3 regions of the Variovorax sp. P1_G12 genome follow, and region 1 is predicted to be linked to each of the others. Evidence: riboswitches for the same ligand, from Rfam matches in the RefSeq annotation. Region 1 holds a riboswitch; each other region holds the start of a gene.
The links. A riboswitch is a leader RNA that binds a small molecule or an ion and turns the genes downstream of it on or off. The one in region 1 is predicted to bind cobalamin.

Region 1 (5,623 bases):
TGCTTGGCGATCGTGTCGAGCGTGGTCTGCGCCGCCTCCGTCCACTGTCGCTCGATGCGCCCGATGTCTTCGGGCGTGAAGACCGCGGCGCCATCGAAGTAGTTGGTCGGATAGCGGGGCACCACGGTGAGCGCGACCAGCTCGGCGCCGCTCAGGGCCGCCAGGGCGATGGCGCTCGTCACGGCCTTCTCCGAGAGAGGGGAGCCGTCGGTGGCGACCAGGATGCGCTTGAACATGGGTTCTCCGGTGGTGGGTGGATCACCTGAGCTTAAAGCAGGTTTCGCGCGCCTCGGCTTGATCCATGTCAAGCGGCGGGGTGAATGCGCCCGGTCGCTCAGCCGTGCAGCCCTTTCCAGAGCATGTAGGCCGCCAGCAGATAGAGGATGCTTCCGAATACGCGCTTGAGCTTGCCCACCGGGAGGCTGTGCGCGGCCCGGGCGCCGAGCGGCGCCACGAGGAAGCTGCAGACCGCGATCACCGCCAGCGCCGGCAGCCAGATGTAGCCGAACGAGCCCGCCGGCAGGCCCTGCACCGATTGGCCGCTGGCCACGTAGCCGGCCACGTTGGCGACCGCGATCGGGAAGCCGAGCGCGGCGCTGGTGGCGACCGCGTTGTGGATCGCGACGTTGCACCAGGTCATGAAAGGCACGCTGATGAAGCCGCCGCCGGCGCCGACCAGGCCGGAGATGAAACCGATCGCGCCGCCGGCCCCGAGCTGGCCCGCGGTGCCCGGCATCTGGCGCGTCGGCTTGGGCTTCTTGTCGAGGAACATCTGCGTGGCCGAGAAGCCGACGAAGAGGGCGAAGAAGATCGCCAGCGCGGTGCCCTTGAGCAGGCTGAAGACGCCCAGGCTGCCGGCCAGGCTGCCGATCACGATGCCGGGGGCGAGCCGCTTGACGATGTCCCAGCGCACCGCGCCGCGCCGATGGTGGGCGCGCACGCTGGAGATCGAAGTGAAGATGATGGTCGCCATCGAGGTCGCGATCGCCATCTTGACCGCGAGGTCGGCGGCGACGCCGCGCTGGCCGAGGATGATCGTGATGAACGGCACCATCAGCATGCCGCCGCCGATGCCGAGCAGGCCGGCGAGGAATCCGGTGCCAATGCCGAGCAGGGCGAGTTCGGCGATCAGCAGGGGTTCGATGGTCATTCGCAAGGATCCAGAAAAAAGCCACGGCGCCGATCGCGGGGCCGTGGCTGTCAGTGAGAGGTGTCTGCGAGTGTGAGCCGAACCCGCATCCTGAACCAGGGTTCAGGTGGGCGAGGTCAGCAAGGCTTCGGGTTCATCTGACGCGAGATGATCACACCTGCCAAGCGATATTCCAAGCCCTGCTCCGGAGAGCATTGGTACAAGGAAATATAGAGCCCAGCCTCGCACCGCAGACGATGCGTATTTTACGCCCTGCAGCCGCGGGCGCGCCGGATCTTCAGAGGAGATGTCCGTCGCCGGCCAGGGCCTGGTCCAGGCGCTGGATCAATTGCACGGCGCGGACCTCGTCTTCGGTGGCGTCCGCCGCGGGCGCGGGCGCAGGTACAGGTGCAGGCACCTGGGCCGGCGCCGGCGCCGCTTCGCGCTGCACCAGGTCGAAGGCCAGGTTGAGCGAGGCCAGCACCGCGATGCGGTCGCGGGCCTTGACCTTGCCGGCATCGCGGATCTTGCACATCGCACCGTCGACGCGTTCGACCGCGTCGCGCAATTGCGCCTCGCCGCCTTCGGGGCAGCCGAGCAGGTAGCTCTGGCCCATGATCTGGACTTCGATTTGTTTCATCAGGAAGAGCTGGCGTCTTGGGTGGGATCGACCGGGAGCTGATCGAGCAGGGCGTCGAGGCGCGTGCGGGCCGCGGCGAGCCGCGACTTGAGCGTGTCGCGTTCGCGCGTGAGCGCGTCGACCTGGTCCTGCAGCAACGCATTGGTGCGCTGTACTTCTTCGTGGCGCACGAGCAGGCGCTCGACGCGCTCGGCGATCTGGTCAATACGGCTCGATGCTGGCATGGAGGGCGATTGTAGGTTCCGCCGCCGGCGCGTTCGCGCCCGGTTGTTCCGGGCACATGCCGACAAACCCTACAATTCCGCTCGTTGGTGCTCGCGCCGCGGTTCACGCGTCGCAGTTCAACGGGAAGCAGGAGTCGAAGCCCCCCGGGGCCGAACCAACCTGCGCTGCCCCCGCAACGGTCAAGCAGTCGGCGCACTCGGGCGCCGCCCTCGTCAATCAGCCACTGGGTGCCCTGAAACAGGTGCACGGGAAGGCGACGAGGGTTGCACTGCCAGCCCGGATACCGGCCAACGAGGCGGCTGCCGCATGCGCGATGCATGCAGGCGGCCATGACGTCCAAGCGCTGGCGGGGAAGCCGGCGAAGGACTTTGACCTTTTGTCGCCCCCATGAAATCCTGCGTTCTTTCCACGCCCGCCTCCCGGTGCGCCTTGCCGCGGCTGCGGCCCCGCGCCCATGCCGTTTCGTCGGCCGTCGCGGCCTTGATTGCCGGTGCTGTCGGCGTCCCCACGCTGGCGTCGGCCCAGGAGGCGGCGCCAGCGCTGCCCGAGATGGTGGTCACCGCGACGCGGGTGCCGACCCGCGCCGACGAACTGGTGTCGGACACCGTGGTCATCGACCGGGAGCAGATCGAGCAGCAGGCGAGCCGCACGCTGCCCGAAATCCTGGCCCGGCTGGCCGGCGTGCAGATCTCGGCCAACGGCGGCGCCGGCAAAGCGAGCAGCGTGTACATCCGCGGCGCCGAGCCGCGCCACACGATCCTGCTGATCGACGGCGTCCGCTACGGCTCCGCCACGCTCGGCACACCGGTGTGGGACAACATCCCGGTCGAGATGATCGACCGGATCGAGGTGGTCAAGGGGCCGGCCTCGGCGCTCTACGGCAGCGACGGCGTCGGCGGCGTGGTGCAGATCTTCACGCGCAGGGCGAGCCCGGGTCAACCGGTGTTCGCCCCGCACGCCTCGACCACGGTCGGCAGCGAGAGCTACAAGCAGATCACCGGCGGCTTCAGCGGCGCCGCGGGGGCCGCGACCTATTCGCTCGACGTCGCGCGCACACTCAACGCGAAGTTCTCGTCGACCAACCCCAAGGTGCAGTTCGGCAACTTCAATCCGGACGACGACCCCTTCAACCAGACCGCGGTCAATGCGTCATTCGGCTACCAGCTCAACCCGGACTGGAAATTCGACGCCGCCATGCTCTACGCCGACGGGCTGAACCGCTTCGACGACGGCCCGAACCGCGACACGCGCGGCACCCTGCGCACCCAGACCGGCTACGTCGGCGTCCGCGGCCTCGTGATGTCGAACTGGACCACCCAGCTGCGCTATTCACGCAGCGAGGACTACACGCGCGCGATCGTGGCCGCGCCTTTCAACCTGCCGGGCCTGTTCGAGACCGTCCAGGACCAGTACCTCTGGCAGAACGACATCGTGACACCGATCGGCACCGTGGTCGCCGGGCTCGAGCGCCGCGAGCAGGACGTGAGGAGCGACACCCGCTACACCGTGACCGACCGCGCCATCGATTCGGGCTTCGTCGGCCTCAACGGCAATTCGGGCGCCCACAGCTGGCAGCTCGACGCGCGGCACGACAGCAATTCGCAGTTCGGCGACAGCAACACCTGGTTCGCCGGCTATGCCTACCGCATCACGCCGAACTGGCGCGTCAACGTGTCGCAGGGCACCAGCTTCACGGCGCCCTCGTTCAACCAGCTCTACTTCCCGGCCTTCGGCAATCCGGCGCTGCAGCCGGAGGAGGGCAAGAACACCGACCTCGGGATCACCTGGACCCAGGGCGCCCACACGGTCAAGCTGGTGGGCTACGACAACAAGATCCAGGGCTTCATCACCAACACGACGCTGCCGCAGAACATTCCGCGCGCGCGCATCGAGGGCGGGACGCTGAGCTACGACGGGCAGTTCGGCGACCTGGGCCTGCACGCGAGCTACGACTCGCTCGACCCGCGCAACGAGGGCACCGGCAAGCAGTTGCCGCGCCGGGCGAGGAACCAGGCGTCGCTGGGCGTCGACTACGCGGTCGGCGCCTGGAAGTTCGGCGGATCGGCGCTCAACGTGGGCAGCCGCTTTGACGATGCGGCGAACACGCGCACACTCGGCAGCTACACCACGGTCGATCTCTATGTGGACTATCGCTTTGCCAAGGACTGGTCGGTCCAGGCCCGGGTCACGAACCTGACCGACGAGCAGTATGAAACCGCGTTTGGCTACAACCAGCAAGGGCGCGCTGCGTACCTGACCGTCCGGTGGCAGCCGAAATGAGCATGGCCCGCCGCGAACTGATCCTCGGCGGTCAGAAGAGCGGCAAATCGCGCCGCGGCGAGCAACTCGCCGCGGCGTGGCTCGCCCGCTCGCCCGCGCATCGCGCGGTGCTGATCGCGACCGCGCAGGCCCTGGACGCGGAGATGCAGGCGCGCATCGCCAGGCACCGCGACGACCGCGCGGTGCGGGTGCCGGCGATGACCACGGTCGAGGAGCCGCTGGCGCTGGCGCAGGCGATCCGCGACCACGGCGCTCCCGGCACGCTGGTGCTGGTCGACTGTCTCACCCTGTGGCTCACCAACCTCATGGCGCCCCCCGGACCACCGCCTGCGAGCCTGGGCGCCGACCGCGCGATCGCCGAACTGCTGGGCGCGATCGCCGACGCGCCCGGTCCGCTGGTGCTGGTCGGCAACGAGATCGGGCTGGGCGTGATCCCGCTGGGCCGGGAGGTGCGCCGGTTCGTCGATGCGCTCGGCGGCCTCAACCAGCAGGTCGCCGCAGCCTGCGAGCGTGTCACGCTGATGGCGGCCGGACTGCCGCTGACCTTGAAGGAGCTTGCATGAAGATGTTTGCGCGGCTGGCCTGCGCCGCCCTGTGCTGGTTGGGCGTGGCGGCCCAGGCCGTGGTCGTGACCGACGAACGGGGCGTCCCGGTGGACCTGCCGCGGCCGCCGCAGCGCATCGTGAGCCTGCTGCCTTCGCTGACGGAGGCCGTCTGCACGCTGGGCGCCTGCGACCGGCTGATCGGCGTCGACCGCTATTCCAATTGGCCTGCGCCGGTACGGGCATTGCCGCAAGTCGGCGGCGGGCTGGACCCGAACGTGGAGGCGATCGTCGCGCTCAAGCCCGACCTGGTGCTGCTGTCGAGGTCGTCCCGGGTCACCGAGCGGCTCGAGGGCCTCGGGCTCCGGGTGCTGGTGCTCGAGCCGAAGAACCATGCGGACGTGCGCCGCGTGCTCGACGCACTGGGCCGGGTGCTGGACGTGGACGACGCGCAGGCGGTGTGGCGCGCGATCGACGCCAGCGTCTCGGCGGCGGCGCAGTCGCTGCCCGCGCGCGTGGCGCGCACGCGCGTGTATTTCGAGGTCAACAGCGCGCCCTATGCGGCGGGCGAAGTCTCCTTCATCGGCGAGACGCTCGCGCGGCTCGGCGTGAAGAACATCGTGCCGGCCGCGCTCGGCCCGTTTCCGAAGCTCAACCCCGAGTTCGTGGTCCGGGCCAATCCCGACCTGATCATGGTCGGCGAACGCAGCGCGCAGGGGCTGGAGCAGCGGCCGGGCTGGGGCGCCATCCGGGCGGTGCGCGAAGGCCGCATCTGCCGTTTCAGCGCTGCCGAGTCGGACGTGCTGG
Region 2 (5,623 bases), on a different contig from region 1:
AGGCTCCAGGTCGCATAGGCGGTCGCGGTCGTGAATCCGTTCATGCGGACCGTGTTGGCGTTGTTGGCGTAGGCGTAGCCGGTTCGGTTGACGCCGCCACCGATGCGCAGCGGCCATCCCGGCACCTTGTAGTCGGCCCAGAGGTTGACAACCGCGCCCGGCACGTTCGGCGGGGTGTTGCCCGCGCGCGAGACGTTGCCGGCCTCGATGAGGCTGTCGAATTGCGCATCGACCCATGCGAGATTGCCGCTCAGTGTCAGCTCGCGTGTCGCCTTCCAGGCCGCGGCGAGTTCCAGGCCCTGCGCGGACTGCTTGCCGCTGTTGACCGTGAGCGTCGGGTTGCTGAAATCGCGCGACAGCACGTTGTCGAGTTCGATCCTGTAGGCCGCCAGCGTGTAGTCGAGGCGGCCCTCCAGCGCCGACTGCTTGAGGCCGAGCTCCAGCTGCTTGCCCGTCGAGAGGCTGAAGCCGGCGTTGGTCGCCGAGAGCAGCAGGAGGTTGCCCGTACCGACCGGCGCACTCGCGTTCGAGTACTGGGCGTAGACCGAAGTGTAGTGGTCGATCGCGAAAACCACGCCCAGACGCGCCGATGTGGGCTTGTACCTCTGCGTGAACGATGCCTGGGCCCCGGTGTTGAGGTCCATGTTCTGGCGCTCCAGCTTCACGTAGTCCTGCCGCAGGCCGCCCACGAGGGTCCATCGGTCGCCGACGGACAGGGCATCTTCCATGAAGATCGCACCCGTGGGAATCCGTGCCTCGAAGACTGTGCGATTGCCGGCACCCGCGAACAGGGCGGGGTTCGCGGCAAAGACGCCGTAGCGTCCCGGGATGGTGGCGAACTCGCTCACCGAGAGCGCATTGTTGGCTGCGGTCGATCCGTTGGAGAAGTCGCGGTTGGAAGAAAAGTCGGTCTTCGTGTATTCGAGCCCCCCCACGAACCGGTTCTTCATTCCCCCGATCGGCGACGTGTTCGTGAGATCGAGCCGATCCGTCAGGATCTGGTGGTCGTGGGTGATGCCAACCAGGTCGCGCACGATGCGGCGCGGGGCGGCGAAGGCATAGGACTCCGAATTGCGCCATGTCCTGTCCGCCGTGTAGTAGGAAAGCTGGTTGCGCAGTTTCCATTCCGGCGCGATCTGCCAGCTGAGCTTGGCGCGCGTCCAGAGGCTGTCCGCACTCATCTCGGCATCGTCGAAGTTGTAGTTGCGAAACGCGATGCCGCGATCGACCACTCGCCCGCCGGCGTCGCTGACGATGTCCGTCGGCTGGAGCGCATAGGCACGCGGCACCAGCGGCGTGCCCTGATAGGACAGCGCACTGTCCCTGGCGTAGTCCATCGACAGATCGAGCGTGAGCTCACGCGTCAATGCCGTGCTGAAGCCCATGGTGAGGTTGTCGTAGCGCTGCTTGTTGCGGTCGATGTACCCATCGGTCTGCTGGTGGCTGTAGTCCAGTCGGAAAGCGCTGGCCTCGCCCACGTTGACGCCCAGGCCGACGCCGGCCCTGGCCGTGCCGAAGCTTCCATAGGAAAGCATGGCCTCGGCCCCAGGGTTGCTGCGGTCGGGTCGCTTGGTCACGAAGTTGACGGCCGCGCCGATGGCGCCTTCACCGTAGAGCACCGAAGAGGGGCCCTTCAGGACTTCGATGCGCTCATAGTTCCAGGTGTCCTGGGTCCGGCTCACCATCGTCGGCACCGCAATGCGATCGCCGTCGAACAGATAGGTGATGAAACCACCGGTGAAGCCGCGCGTCGAGATCACCGATGGCGATCCGGGCGCTCCACCGGCAGTGATGCCCACGCCGCCGCGCAAGGCCTCTTCGAAAGTCCGCGCGCCACGCCGTTCCATGGTCTCCTGGCTGATCACCTCGACCGAAGCCGGCGTTTCCATGACGCTCAGGCCCAGCCTGCCGGCAACTTCGGTCGTTGCCTGAAGCGCCGGCGCCTGATCCTGCTGGATGGCTGTCACCTCGACGGGTCGCAAGCTCACTTGCGCCGGCGCCGAGGTGCTGGCGAGCAGGGCGACAAGGCCCGGGATCGTGATGTGTGGGGTCGTGAAAGGACCTGAAACCCGGGGCCGGATCCCGAGCTCGGCAGGCTTGCGCATATGCGGTTCCTCCAGCCCGCATTCCCGCTGGGCTGTTCAAAGAGAGACACACGCTGCAATTGCACGAGTCGATGCCAACCCGGCACGCAGGTGCCGAGCGGCCCGGACAAACGCACTCCCGCAGCGTCCGAAGGCGATTGCGAAGGCCGGTATCCGGGCTCGCGGGTTGCTGTCATGCGCTTGCGCACGACAACAGAAGCCTCGCCTTCCCACGCTCGACTCGAGCGCAGTGGCTGCGAACACCCGCAGGTGCTCACTCGAAACTTCTCTATCCGCTTACCGTTGCGGGGGCAGCGCAGGCATTGCGCGTCATCGACGCGCGCACCTGCTTCCCGTTTAACCTCCCAAACCATTTCCGGCATGGGGGGCACCTTCGAACCGTGGCGGAGATCGCTCCAGCAAGGAGCGATCTACCGTCGGGGCGGATTATAGGAAGCGCCGACGGGGGTCAGCGCGCCGCCGGTGCGCCTGTCGACTTGCGCACCACCAGCTCCGGCCTCAACACCACGGTCGACGCTGACATCGCGCGCCCGTCGATCTCCTCGAACAGCATCTCGGCCGAGCGCCAGCCGAGTTCGCGATGGGGCAGGCGGATGGTGGTGAGCGGCGGATCGACCATGTCCACGAGCGGCATGTCGTTGTGGCCGGTGACCGAGATGTCCTGCGGCACGCGCAGGCCGGCATCGCGAAGCGCGTCGTAGGCGCCCAGCGCCACGAGATCGTTGCAGCAGACCACCGCCTGGGGCGCGGCGCCGGCCGCGAGCATCTGCTTCATCGCCATCGCGCCCGCCTCGCGGCTGTAGCTCGCGCACTCGACCATGCGGAACGGCTTCATGCGGTGATCGCGCAAGGCCTGCTCCACGCCCAGCCAGCGGCCCACACCGGTGGGAATGGTCTGCGGTCCCGCGAGATGCGCGATGCGCTTGTGGCCCAGGCCGACGAGGTGGTCGACCGCGAGCTTCATCGCGAGCCGGTCATCGCTGACCACGGCCGGCAGGCGGCCGGTTTCATCGGCGCGGTTGACCAGCACCGCGGTCATGCCTGCCTTGGCGATGAAGTCGACCAACGGGTCGTCGCGCGTGGCGGTGGCCAGGATCACGCCATCGACGCGCTGCGCCAGCATGCGCTCCAGCACCGGCCGCGCGAGCGCGGGGTCCACCACGTTGGTGACGAAGACGAAATAGCCGTGCGCGGCCGCGCTGGCCTCGATGCCCTGGAGGATCGGCGGGAACACGGCATTGGTGATGTCGGGCACCAGCACGCCGATGGTGTGGGTGCGGCCCGTGCGCAAGGCCGAGGCCGCGCGGTTGGGCCTGTAGCCCAGGCGCTGCGCCGCCTCCTCGACCACACGCAGCACCTCGTCGCTGATCAATGACCGCTTCTCGGGGCTGAGCGCGCGCGAGACGGTCGACACATGAACGCCGGCCGCGCGGGCAACGTCGCGAATGGTGACGGGGGTGGAAGTCGGGTTGGTGCTCATTGATGCAAACGATTGTCATGCAGGCGGGCGACCCTTGTTCGGCAATCGCCCTCCTTGAACGTCGGAATTCCTCCATTTTACTTTTTGGTGATTTGGGCTAATATCGTGCAAACGATTGCAAGGATCTCAACGTGAACATCGCCACCTCCCCCGATTCGGTGCTGGGCTTCGCGCTCGACGCCATGAAAGGAACGCCCGACCCGCGGCTGCGCACCGTGATGGATGCACTCACCCGCCACCTGCATGCCTTCGTCCAGGAGGTGAAGCTGACCGAGGAGGAGTTCGAGCGAGCGCTCGAATTCATCGTCGCCATCGGCCACGCCACCGGCGAGACCAAGAACGAGGTGGTGCTCGCGGCCGACATCCTCGGCGTGTCCACCGTGGTGGCGCTGCAGAACAACCAGGACCCGCACGGCGAATCGCCGGCCGCGCTGCTCGGCCCCTTCTGGCGCGCCAACTCGCCGGACTGCGCCCGGGGCGACAACATCGCGCGCTCGGGCACGCCGGGCACACCGCTCGACGTGACGGGCACCGTGCGCGACGGCAAGGGCCACCCGCTCGCCGGCGCCACGGTCGACGTCTGGCAGGCCTCGCCCGTGGGCCTCTACGAGAACCAGGACCCGACGCAGGTCGACATGAACCTGCGCGGCCGCTTCACCACCGACGCCGAAGGGCACTTTCATTTCCGCAGCGTGCGGCCGGCCGGCTACCCGGTGCCGACCGACGGCCCCTGCGGCGTGCTGCTGCACGCGCAGCAGCGCCATCCGAACCGGCCCGCGCACCTGCACTTCATGGTGAGCAAGCCGGGCCACAAGGTGCTGATCACGCAGGTGTTCGCCGATGACGACGAGAACCTGGAGAGCGATCCGACTTTCGGCGTGACGCGCCAGCTGATCGGCCGCTTCGCGCTGGCACCCGACGGCAAGACCGCCACGCTGCAGTACGACTTCCAGCTCGAGCCCGGCGAGATGAAGTTCCCCCGGCCACCGATTCCCTGATTGCCCGATTCCACAACCTCCCCTCTTCCCATGAGCTTCGATCCTGTTTCCAGACTCGACGGCAAGGTCGCCGTCATCGCCGGTGGCCTCGGCGCCATCGGCTACGCCACCGCCACGCGGCTGGCCGCGCTCGGCGCCACCTGCGTGCTGCTGCACCGTGGCGCAGACGTTGCTGCCGCACGGGCCGCCGCCCTGCCCGCCGCCCACGGACAGCGGCACGGCGCGATCCGCGCCGACATCGTCGACACGCCCAGCCTGCAGCGGGCCGCCTCCGAGGTGCAGGCCGCCCATGGCCGCTGCGACATCCTGGTCAACAGCGCCGGCCACACGCAGCCGGTGCCAGCCGCCGACCTCGACGCGCTCACCGACGAACTGATCGACGATCTGCTGCGCGCCAACTTCCGCGGCGTGTTCGCGACCATCCGCGCCTTCGCGCCGATGCTCAAGGCCAGCGGCGACGGGCTGGTGGTCAACGTCTCGTCGATCGCCGGCTTCACCGGCGTCGGCAGCAACCTGGCCTACGTCGCGGCCAAGGCCGGCCTCGACGTCGTCGGCGACGCGCTGGCCAAGGCGCTCGCGCCCGCGGTGCGCGTGGTCTCGGTGTCGCCGGGTGCGGTCGAGTCCGGTTTCGTGCCGGGCCGTGGTGCCGAGTTCGCCGACAAGATGGCCGCCACCACACCGCTGGGCCGCATCGGCCGGCCCGACGACGTTGCCGCCACCGTCGAAGCGCTGGCGACCACGCTGCGCTTCGTGACCGGCACCCGCATCGTGGTCGACGGAGGGCGGCACCTGTGAGCACCAAAACCTTGATCACCTGCGCGGTCACCGGCAACCTCGTGAAGCCCGAACAGACGCCGCACCTGCCGATCACGCCGGTGCAGATCGCCGACGAATGCCTGGCCGCGGCCGAGGCCGGCGCGGCGCAGGTGCACATCCATGTGCGCCATCCGGAGACCGGCAAGCCCTCGATGGAAGTCGACCTCTACCGCGAAGTGGTCGACCGCATCCGCCGGCAGAACCGCGAACTCATCATCAACCTC
Region 3 (5,623 bases), on a different contig from region 1:
CGAAGGCCCCGCTCGGCGCCGTGCAGGCCATGAAGGTGGCCGAGTCCTTCACCGGCCGACGCGCGCTTTCGGCCGAAGCGCTGGAGCGTGACCAATGGACGGTTCCGCAAGGCTTCGATCCCTACCGTCCGCTCTTCAAGGTCAGCCTGGAAGGAGACGACGGTCTCGAACTGTACGTGTCGAGTACCGCCGCCGAAGTGGTGCGCGACACCCGCCGCAGCGAGCGGTTCTGGAACTGGATCGGTGCGGTCCCGCACTGGATCTATCCGACCGTGCTCCGGCAGTTTCCGCAAGCGTGGAACCAGGTGGTCGTCTGGCTGTCGATCCCTGGCGTGGTGCTGGCCGCGACCGGACTGGCGCTGGGCATCTGGCAGCTGTTCCTGAACCGAACGCGCTGGATTCCCTATCGCAAGTTCTGGATGCGTTGGCATCACATCGCGGGCCTGGTCGCCGCGGTGTTCACGCTCACCTGGATCTTCTCCGGCCTGATGTCGATGAATCCCTATGGCGTGTTCTCGTCACGCGGGCTATCGGCTTCCGAGCGCGAGCGCTGGCTCGGCCCCAGCCGGGACGCGGTCCTGGCGCCGCCGCTTGCCCTGGCTGCGGTCTCGGCCGGCGAGGCCGGTGCGCAGCCATTGGAACTGGAGCGGATTCGAGTCGACGGGCAGGTCTGGTATCGAATCCAGGGCACAGGCCGGCGGTGGTGGGTGCGCGCGGACGATGCGAGCGCTGCATCGACATTGGATCCGGCGCTGCCTGACGCGCTGATGTCGGGCGTCCTGCGGCATCTGCGCGGTGCAGACACACCTGCGTCGAGCGTGGTGCGGATGGATCGCTACGACGATGTCTACTACGCGAAGAATCCAGGCTCGGCCGAAGCCTCGGAGGGCCGGCCTTTGCCGGTCTGGCGCGCGCATTGGTCCGACGGCACGGACCTCTATGCCGATCCCGCCTCGGGCAGGGTGTTGTTGCGGGTCGACCCCTCGGGACGATGGCAGCGGTTCATGTACCAGGGATTGCACAGCCTCGACTTCGAACCGCTGCGGGAACGACCTTGGTTGCGCGAGGCGTTGGTGCTGATCCTGTCCGCCCTGGGCATCGCCTTGTGCATCACATCGTGCGTCGTCGGCTGGCGCGCTCTGGTGCCCAAGACTGCGGCGCGCAAGACAACCGGGCCGCGCATCGCATGAGCGGAGGTGTTCCGCTATGATCAGCCCGTTGGTGCTCGCTTCGTCTTTCCGGTCGAAGCAGTTCAACGGGAATCAGGAGGGGTGGTGCGGCAAGCCATCGCGCGCCCTAACCTGAGCTGCCCCCGCAACGGTAAGCGAACGTGAGCCCTCGTGCTCGCCGCTCGTGTCTATAACCCACTAGGTGCAATCCGCGCAATCGGTGCCGCCTGGGAAGGGAACACGGGTCGTCTTCGCCAGCCCGGATACCGGCCAACGAGGCGGCGCGCTGTGCGAACGGCGCGCCTTGTGGTGCGTACCTGCGGGGAAGCGGGTGAGCATGGCTGGCGCGGTATTTTCCCTATGACACGTATCCCGTTCAGGCGACATGGCCCTGGCTCACGCCGCTGTGCGGTGGCATTCATGCGCGTTCATGCGCTGCGAGTGGCCGGCAGGCCGAGGTGGGTCGAGGGATGATTGCGCCCGCAGCCTTCAGCTGTCCCGCGCTGCTGGTCACGGCCCCGGCCTCGGGCCAAGGCAAGACCACCGTGACTGCCGCTTTGGCGCATTGGCATCGCAGCAAGGGCCGGCGCGTGCGCGTGTTCAAGACCGGGCCGGATTTTCTCGACCCCATGGTCCTCGAACGTGCCAGCGGCGCGCCGGTGCAGCAGCTCGACTTGTGGATGGGGGGGGAAGCGCACTGTGCCGAGCTCTTGCACAGTGCGGCTGCGCAGGCCGACCTGATCCTGGTCGAAGGCGCGATGGGGCTGCACGATGGAACGCCGTCGAGTGCCGATCTGGCGCTGCATTTCGGACTGCCGGTACTGGCCGTGATCGATGCATCGTCGATGGCGCAGACCTTTGGCGCAGTCGCCCACGGGCTGGCGACCTATCGCCCCGGCCTGCAGCTGGCGGGCGTGCTGGCCAATCGCGTGGGCAGCGCGGGCCATGCGCAGATGGTGCGCGAGAGCCTGCCGGCCGGCATGGCCTGGTACGGCGCGCTGCCGCGCGGCGGGCACTATGCGTTGCCATCGCGTCACCTCGGCCTCGTGCAGGCCGGCGAGGTGGACGACATCGCCGAGCGCATCGGAGCCGCCGCGCTTGCGCTTGCCGAGCACGGGGCGCTGCCGATGCCGCCCGCCGTGGAATTCCACGCGCCGCTGCGCTCGGCTTCGGATTCAGGTCTGCCCGTCTCGCTCGCCGGCGTCACCATCGCCATCGCGCAAGACGCCGCCTTCTCGTTCGTCTACTCCGCCAATCTCGACCTCCTGCGCACCCTGGGGGCGCAACTCAGCTTCTTTTCGCCGCTGGCCAACGAACCGGTGCCGCAAGGGGCGCACGCGCTGTACCTTCCGGGCGGTTACCCGGAACTGCACTTGCGGGCGCTGGCCGGCAATGCAGCGATGCGCGAATCCATCGCTGCGCACCATGCCGCGGGTCGCCCGATGGTCGCGGAGTGCGGCGGCATGCTGGTGCTGCTGGAGTCGCTGAGCGACGCTGCTGGCCACAAGGCGCCCATGCTGGGTTTGCTGCCCGGGCAGGGCGCGATGTCCGACCGGCTCGTCAACCTCGGCATGCACAGTCTGGCGTTGCCCGAAGGCGAGGTCCGCGGCCACACTTTTCATCACGCCCGCATCGACACGCGCGCGCCGGCTGCACTGCACACGCGGGCCCGGCGCCACCACGGCCAAGCCGAAGCGGTCTTCCGCCAGAAACGCCTTTTCGCGTCCTTCATGCATCTGTACTTTCCGAGCAATCCGGCGGCCATCGCCGCGTTGTTCAAGCCCTGATCGCGAGCTGGCAACGCCGCAGACGACCCACCGAACCACCACAGCCCATGCAAACCTCGACTCCCACGCCCATGCAGAGCCGCAAGATCCCCGCCACCATCGTCACCGGCTTCCTCGGCAGCGGCAAGACCACCCTGCTGCGCCACCTGTTGCAGAACGCCCAGGGCCGGCGCATCGCGGTCATCGTCAACGAGTTCGGCGAATTGGGCATCGACGGCGAGCTGCTGCGCGGCTGCGGCATCGGCTGCGACGAGACCGGGGCGCCGGACGGCCAGTTGTTCGAGCTGGCCAACGGCTGCCTGTGCTGCACCGTGCAGGAAGAGTTCGCGCCGGTGATGGAGCAACTGGCCGCGCGGCGCGATCAGATCGATCACCTGGTCATCGAGACCTCGGGCCTGGCCTTGCCCAAGCCCCTGGTGCAGGCCTTCCAGTGGCCGGCGCTGCGCAACGCCTTCACGGTGGACGCGGTGATCACGGTGGTGGATGCACCGGCCGTCGCCGCCGGCCGATTCGCGGACGACCCGCTGGCGGTGGACGCCCAGCGCCGCGCCGACGAGAACCTCGACCACGATTCGCCCTTGTCGGAGTTGTTCGAAGACCAGCTGGCGACCGCCGACCTGGTGGTCGTGCACAAGACGGATGGGCTCGACGCGGCGACGCTGGCCGGTGTGGAGGCTGTCGTCCGCGCCGAGACCGCGACAGGCGTGAAGCTGGTGCATGCGCAGCATGGACGCATCGACCTCGGTGTGCTGCTGGGCATGGAGCGTGCGGTGGAAGATGCGATCGACCAGCGCAGGACTCACCACGACGAGGAGGAAGACCACGACCACGACGCCTTCGACTCGGTCTCGGTCACCCTGCAGGTCCCTGACCGCGGCCGCTTGCTGGCCGCCTTGCAGAGTCTGGTCGAGCGCCACGAGATCTATCGGGCCAAAGGCTTCGTCGCACTGCCCGGCGCGGCGATGCGGCTGGTGGTGCAAGGCGTCGGCACGCGCTTCGACAGCTACTTCGACCGGCCCTGGCGCGCCGACGAGGCTCGGCAGACGCGCCTGGTGCTGATCGGGGCAGGCCTCGATGCGGCGGCCTTGCAAGCCGAACTGGACGCGGCGCTGGGCGTGGCCGCGGTGGCCTGACGCGTCACCGAAAGCCCTTCATGCATCTGCTGTCCACCCGCCCCGGCGGCCACGTCGAAGACGGCGGCCAAGGCGTCGTGCGCGTGGCGCAGACGCCCGCCTCGGTGGTCGTGCTCAGCGCCGCCGACACCACCCTGTCGCTGCTCGCCGACGCGGCCGGGCAGATGGGCGCCGACTATCCCAGCGTGCGCCTGGCCAACCTGATGTGGCTTCGACAGCCGGCTTCCGTGGACATGTATGTCGACGACGTGCTGCGCCATGCCCGCGTGGTGGCGATCGACCATCTGGGTACCCCGAGCGACTGGGCCTACCTGGTGGAGCGCGCCATGTCCTCGGCGCGCGAACGCGGTCAATGGCTGGCGATATTCTCGGGCGACGCCTTCGAAGACATGCATCTGCTCATGCGCAGCAGCGCGCCGCACGATGATTGCCGCCATCTTTGGCGCTGCCTGCGCGAAGGAGGGCTCGACAATGCGAAGGCCTTCTTCTCGCTGATCGGCCATGCGGCGTTCGGGCTGGGCAGCCGGCCGGCGCAGCCGGTGCCCCTGCCTTCGGCCGTGCGCTATCGGCCGCCGGAGGCCGCCGGCCGCGCCACTTGGAAGGCAGGCGCGCCGGTGGCGCTGCTGCTGTTCTACCGCGCCCATCTGCAGGCGGGCAACACGGCGGTGTTCGACGCCATGCTGGAAGCGCTGTCGGCCGCCGACCTGAACGCGCTGGCACTCGCCGTGGATTCGCTCAAGAACCCCGACAGCCACGCCGCGGTGCAGGCCCTGGTCGCGGAACACCGCGTGGCGATCGTGCTGAACGCGACCAGCTTCGCGGTGGCGTCGATCGACGGCCGCGACGATGGGAGCGCAGGCGACGGCGACATGCCGCTCGCCACGCTGGCCGGGGACGCCCCCGTGCTGCAGCTCATCACCGCCGGCGGCACGCAGGAGCAATGGCTGGCCGACCCGCACGGCCTCGCGCCGCGCGATCTGGCCATGCAGGTGGTACTGCCCGAGGTGGATGGGCGCATCCTCACGCGCGCCATCAGTTTCAAGGGCATGGCCTGGCGCTGCGAGCACACCGAGCTCGACGTGCTTCGCTACCAGGCCGAGCCCGGCCGAATGGCCTTCGTGGCCGAACTGGCACGCCGCTGGTGCGTGCTGCGCGACAAGCCCAACGCCGACAAGCGGATCGCGCTGATCCTGGCCAACTACCCGATCGACGATGCGCGCATCGCCAATGGCGTCGGCCTGGACACGCCGGCGTCGACCGTGGTCGTGTTGCAGGAACTGCGGGCCGCGGGGTACCTGACCGGGGATCTGCCCGCCAGCGGCGACGCCCTGATCGCAGCGCTGTTGCGCGGCATCACCAACAACAGCGACGCCAATGGCGCCCGGCCCGCCGCGCAGAGCTTTTCCCTGGCCGACTACCTGGAAGATTTCAATCGATTGCCCGCCGACAGCAGGGCGGCGGTCAACGCCCTGTGGGGCACGCCCGAGCAAGAGCCGACGCTGCGCAGCGGGCGCTTCACGATTGCCGGCCTGCG

Region 2: another riboswitch for cobalamin. It lies ahead of AC1D2O_RS14190 (TonB-dependent receptor); the one in region 1 lies ahead of AC1D2O_RS01390 (TonB-dependent receptor domain-containing protein).
Region 3: another riboswitch for cobalamin. It lies ahead of AC1D2O_RS14180 (cobyrinate a,c-diamide synthase); the one in region 1 lies ahead of AC1D2O_RS01390 (TonB-dependent receptor domain-containing protein).

Annotation. Positions count from the first base shown of each region.
Region 1 is NZ_JBFUBW010000001.1:280,366-285,988, reverse strand. It holds gene AC1D2O_RS01410 (universal stress protein) at 1-236, opposite strand, end outside; gene AC1D2O_RS01405 (sulfite exporter TauE/SafE family protein) at 335-1,150, opposite strand; gene AC1D2O_RS01400 (cell division protein ZapA) at 1,428-1,769, opposite strand; gene AC1D2O_RS01395 (DUF904 domain-containing protein) at 1,769-1,993, opposite strand; cobalamin riboswitch at 2,063-2,300, shown strand; gene AC1D2O_RS01390 (TonB-dependent receptor domain-containing protein) at 2,382-4,274, shown strand; gene AC1D2O_RS01385 (bifunctional adenosylcobinamide kinase/adenosylcobinamide-phosphate guanylyltransferase) at 4,271-4,837, shown strand; gene AC1D2O_RS01380 (ABC transporter substrate-binding protein) at 4,840-5,623, shown strand, end outside.
Region 2 is NZ_JBFUBW010000010.1:200,148-205,770, forward strand. It holds gene AC1D2O_RS14190 (TonB-dependent receptor) at 1-2,105, opposite strand, end outside; cobalamin riboswitch at 2,233-2,494, opposite strand; gene AC1D2O_RS14195 (LacI family DNA-binding transcriptional regulator) at 2,554-3,585, opposite strand; gene AC1D2O_RS14200 (dioxygenase family protein) at 3,717-4,583, shown strand; gene AC1D2O_RS14205 (SDR family NAD(P)-dependent oxidoreductase) at 4,614-5,378, shown strand; gene AC1D2O_RS14210 (beta-keto acid cleavage family enzyme) at 5,375-5,623, shown strand, end outside.
Region 3 is NZ_JBFUBW010000010.1:193,969-199,591, reverse strand. It holds gene AC1D2O_RS14185 (PepSY domain-containing protein) at 1-1,190, shown strand, start outside; cobalamin riboswitch at 1,203-1,458, shown strand; gene AC1D2O_RS14180 (cobyrinate a,c-diamide synthase) at 1,640-2,956, shown strand; gene cobW (cobalamin biosynthesis protein CobW) at 3,028-4,089, shown strand; gene cobN (cobaltochelatase subunit CobN) at 4,110-5,623, shown strand, end outside.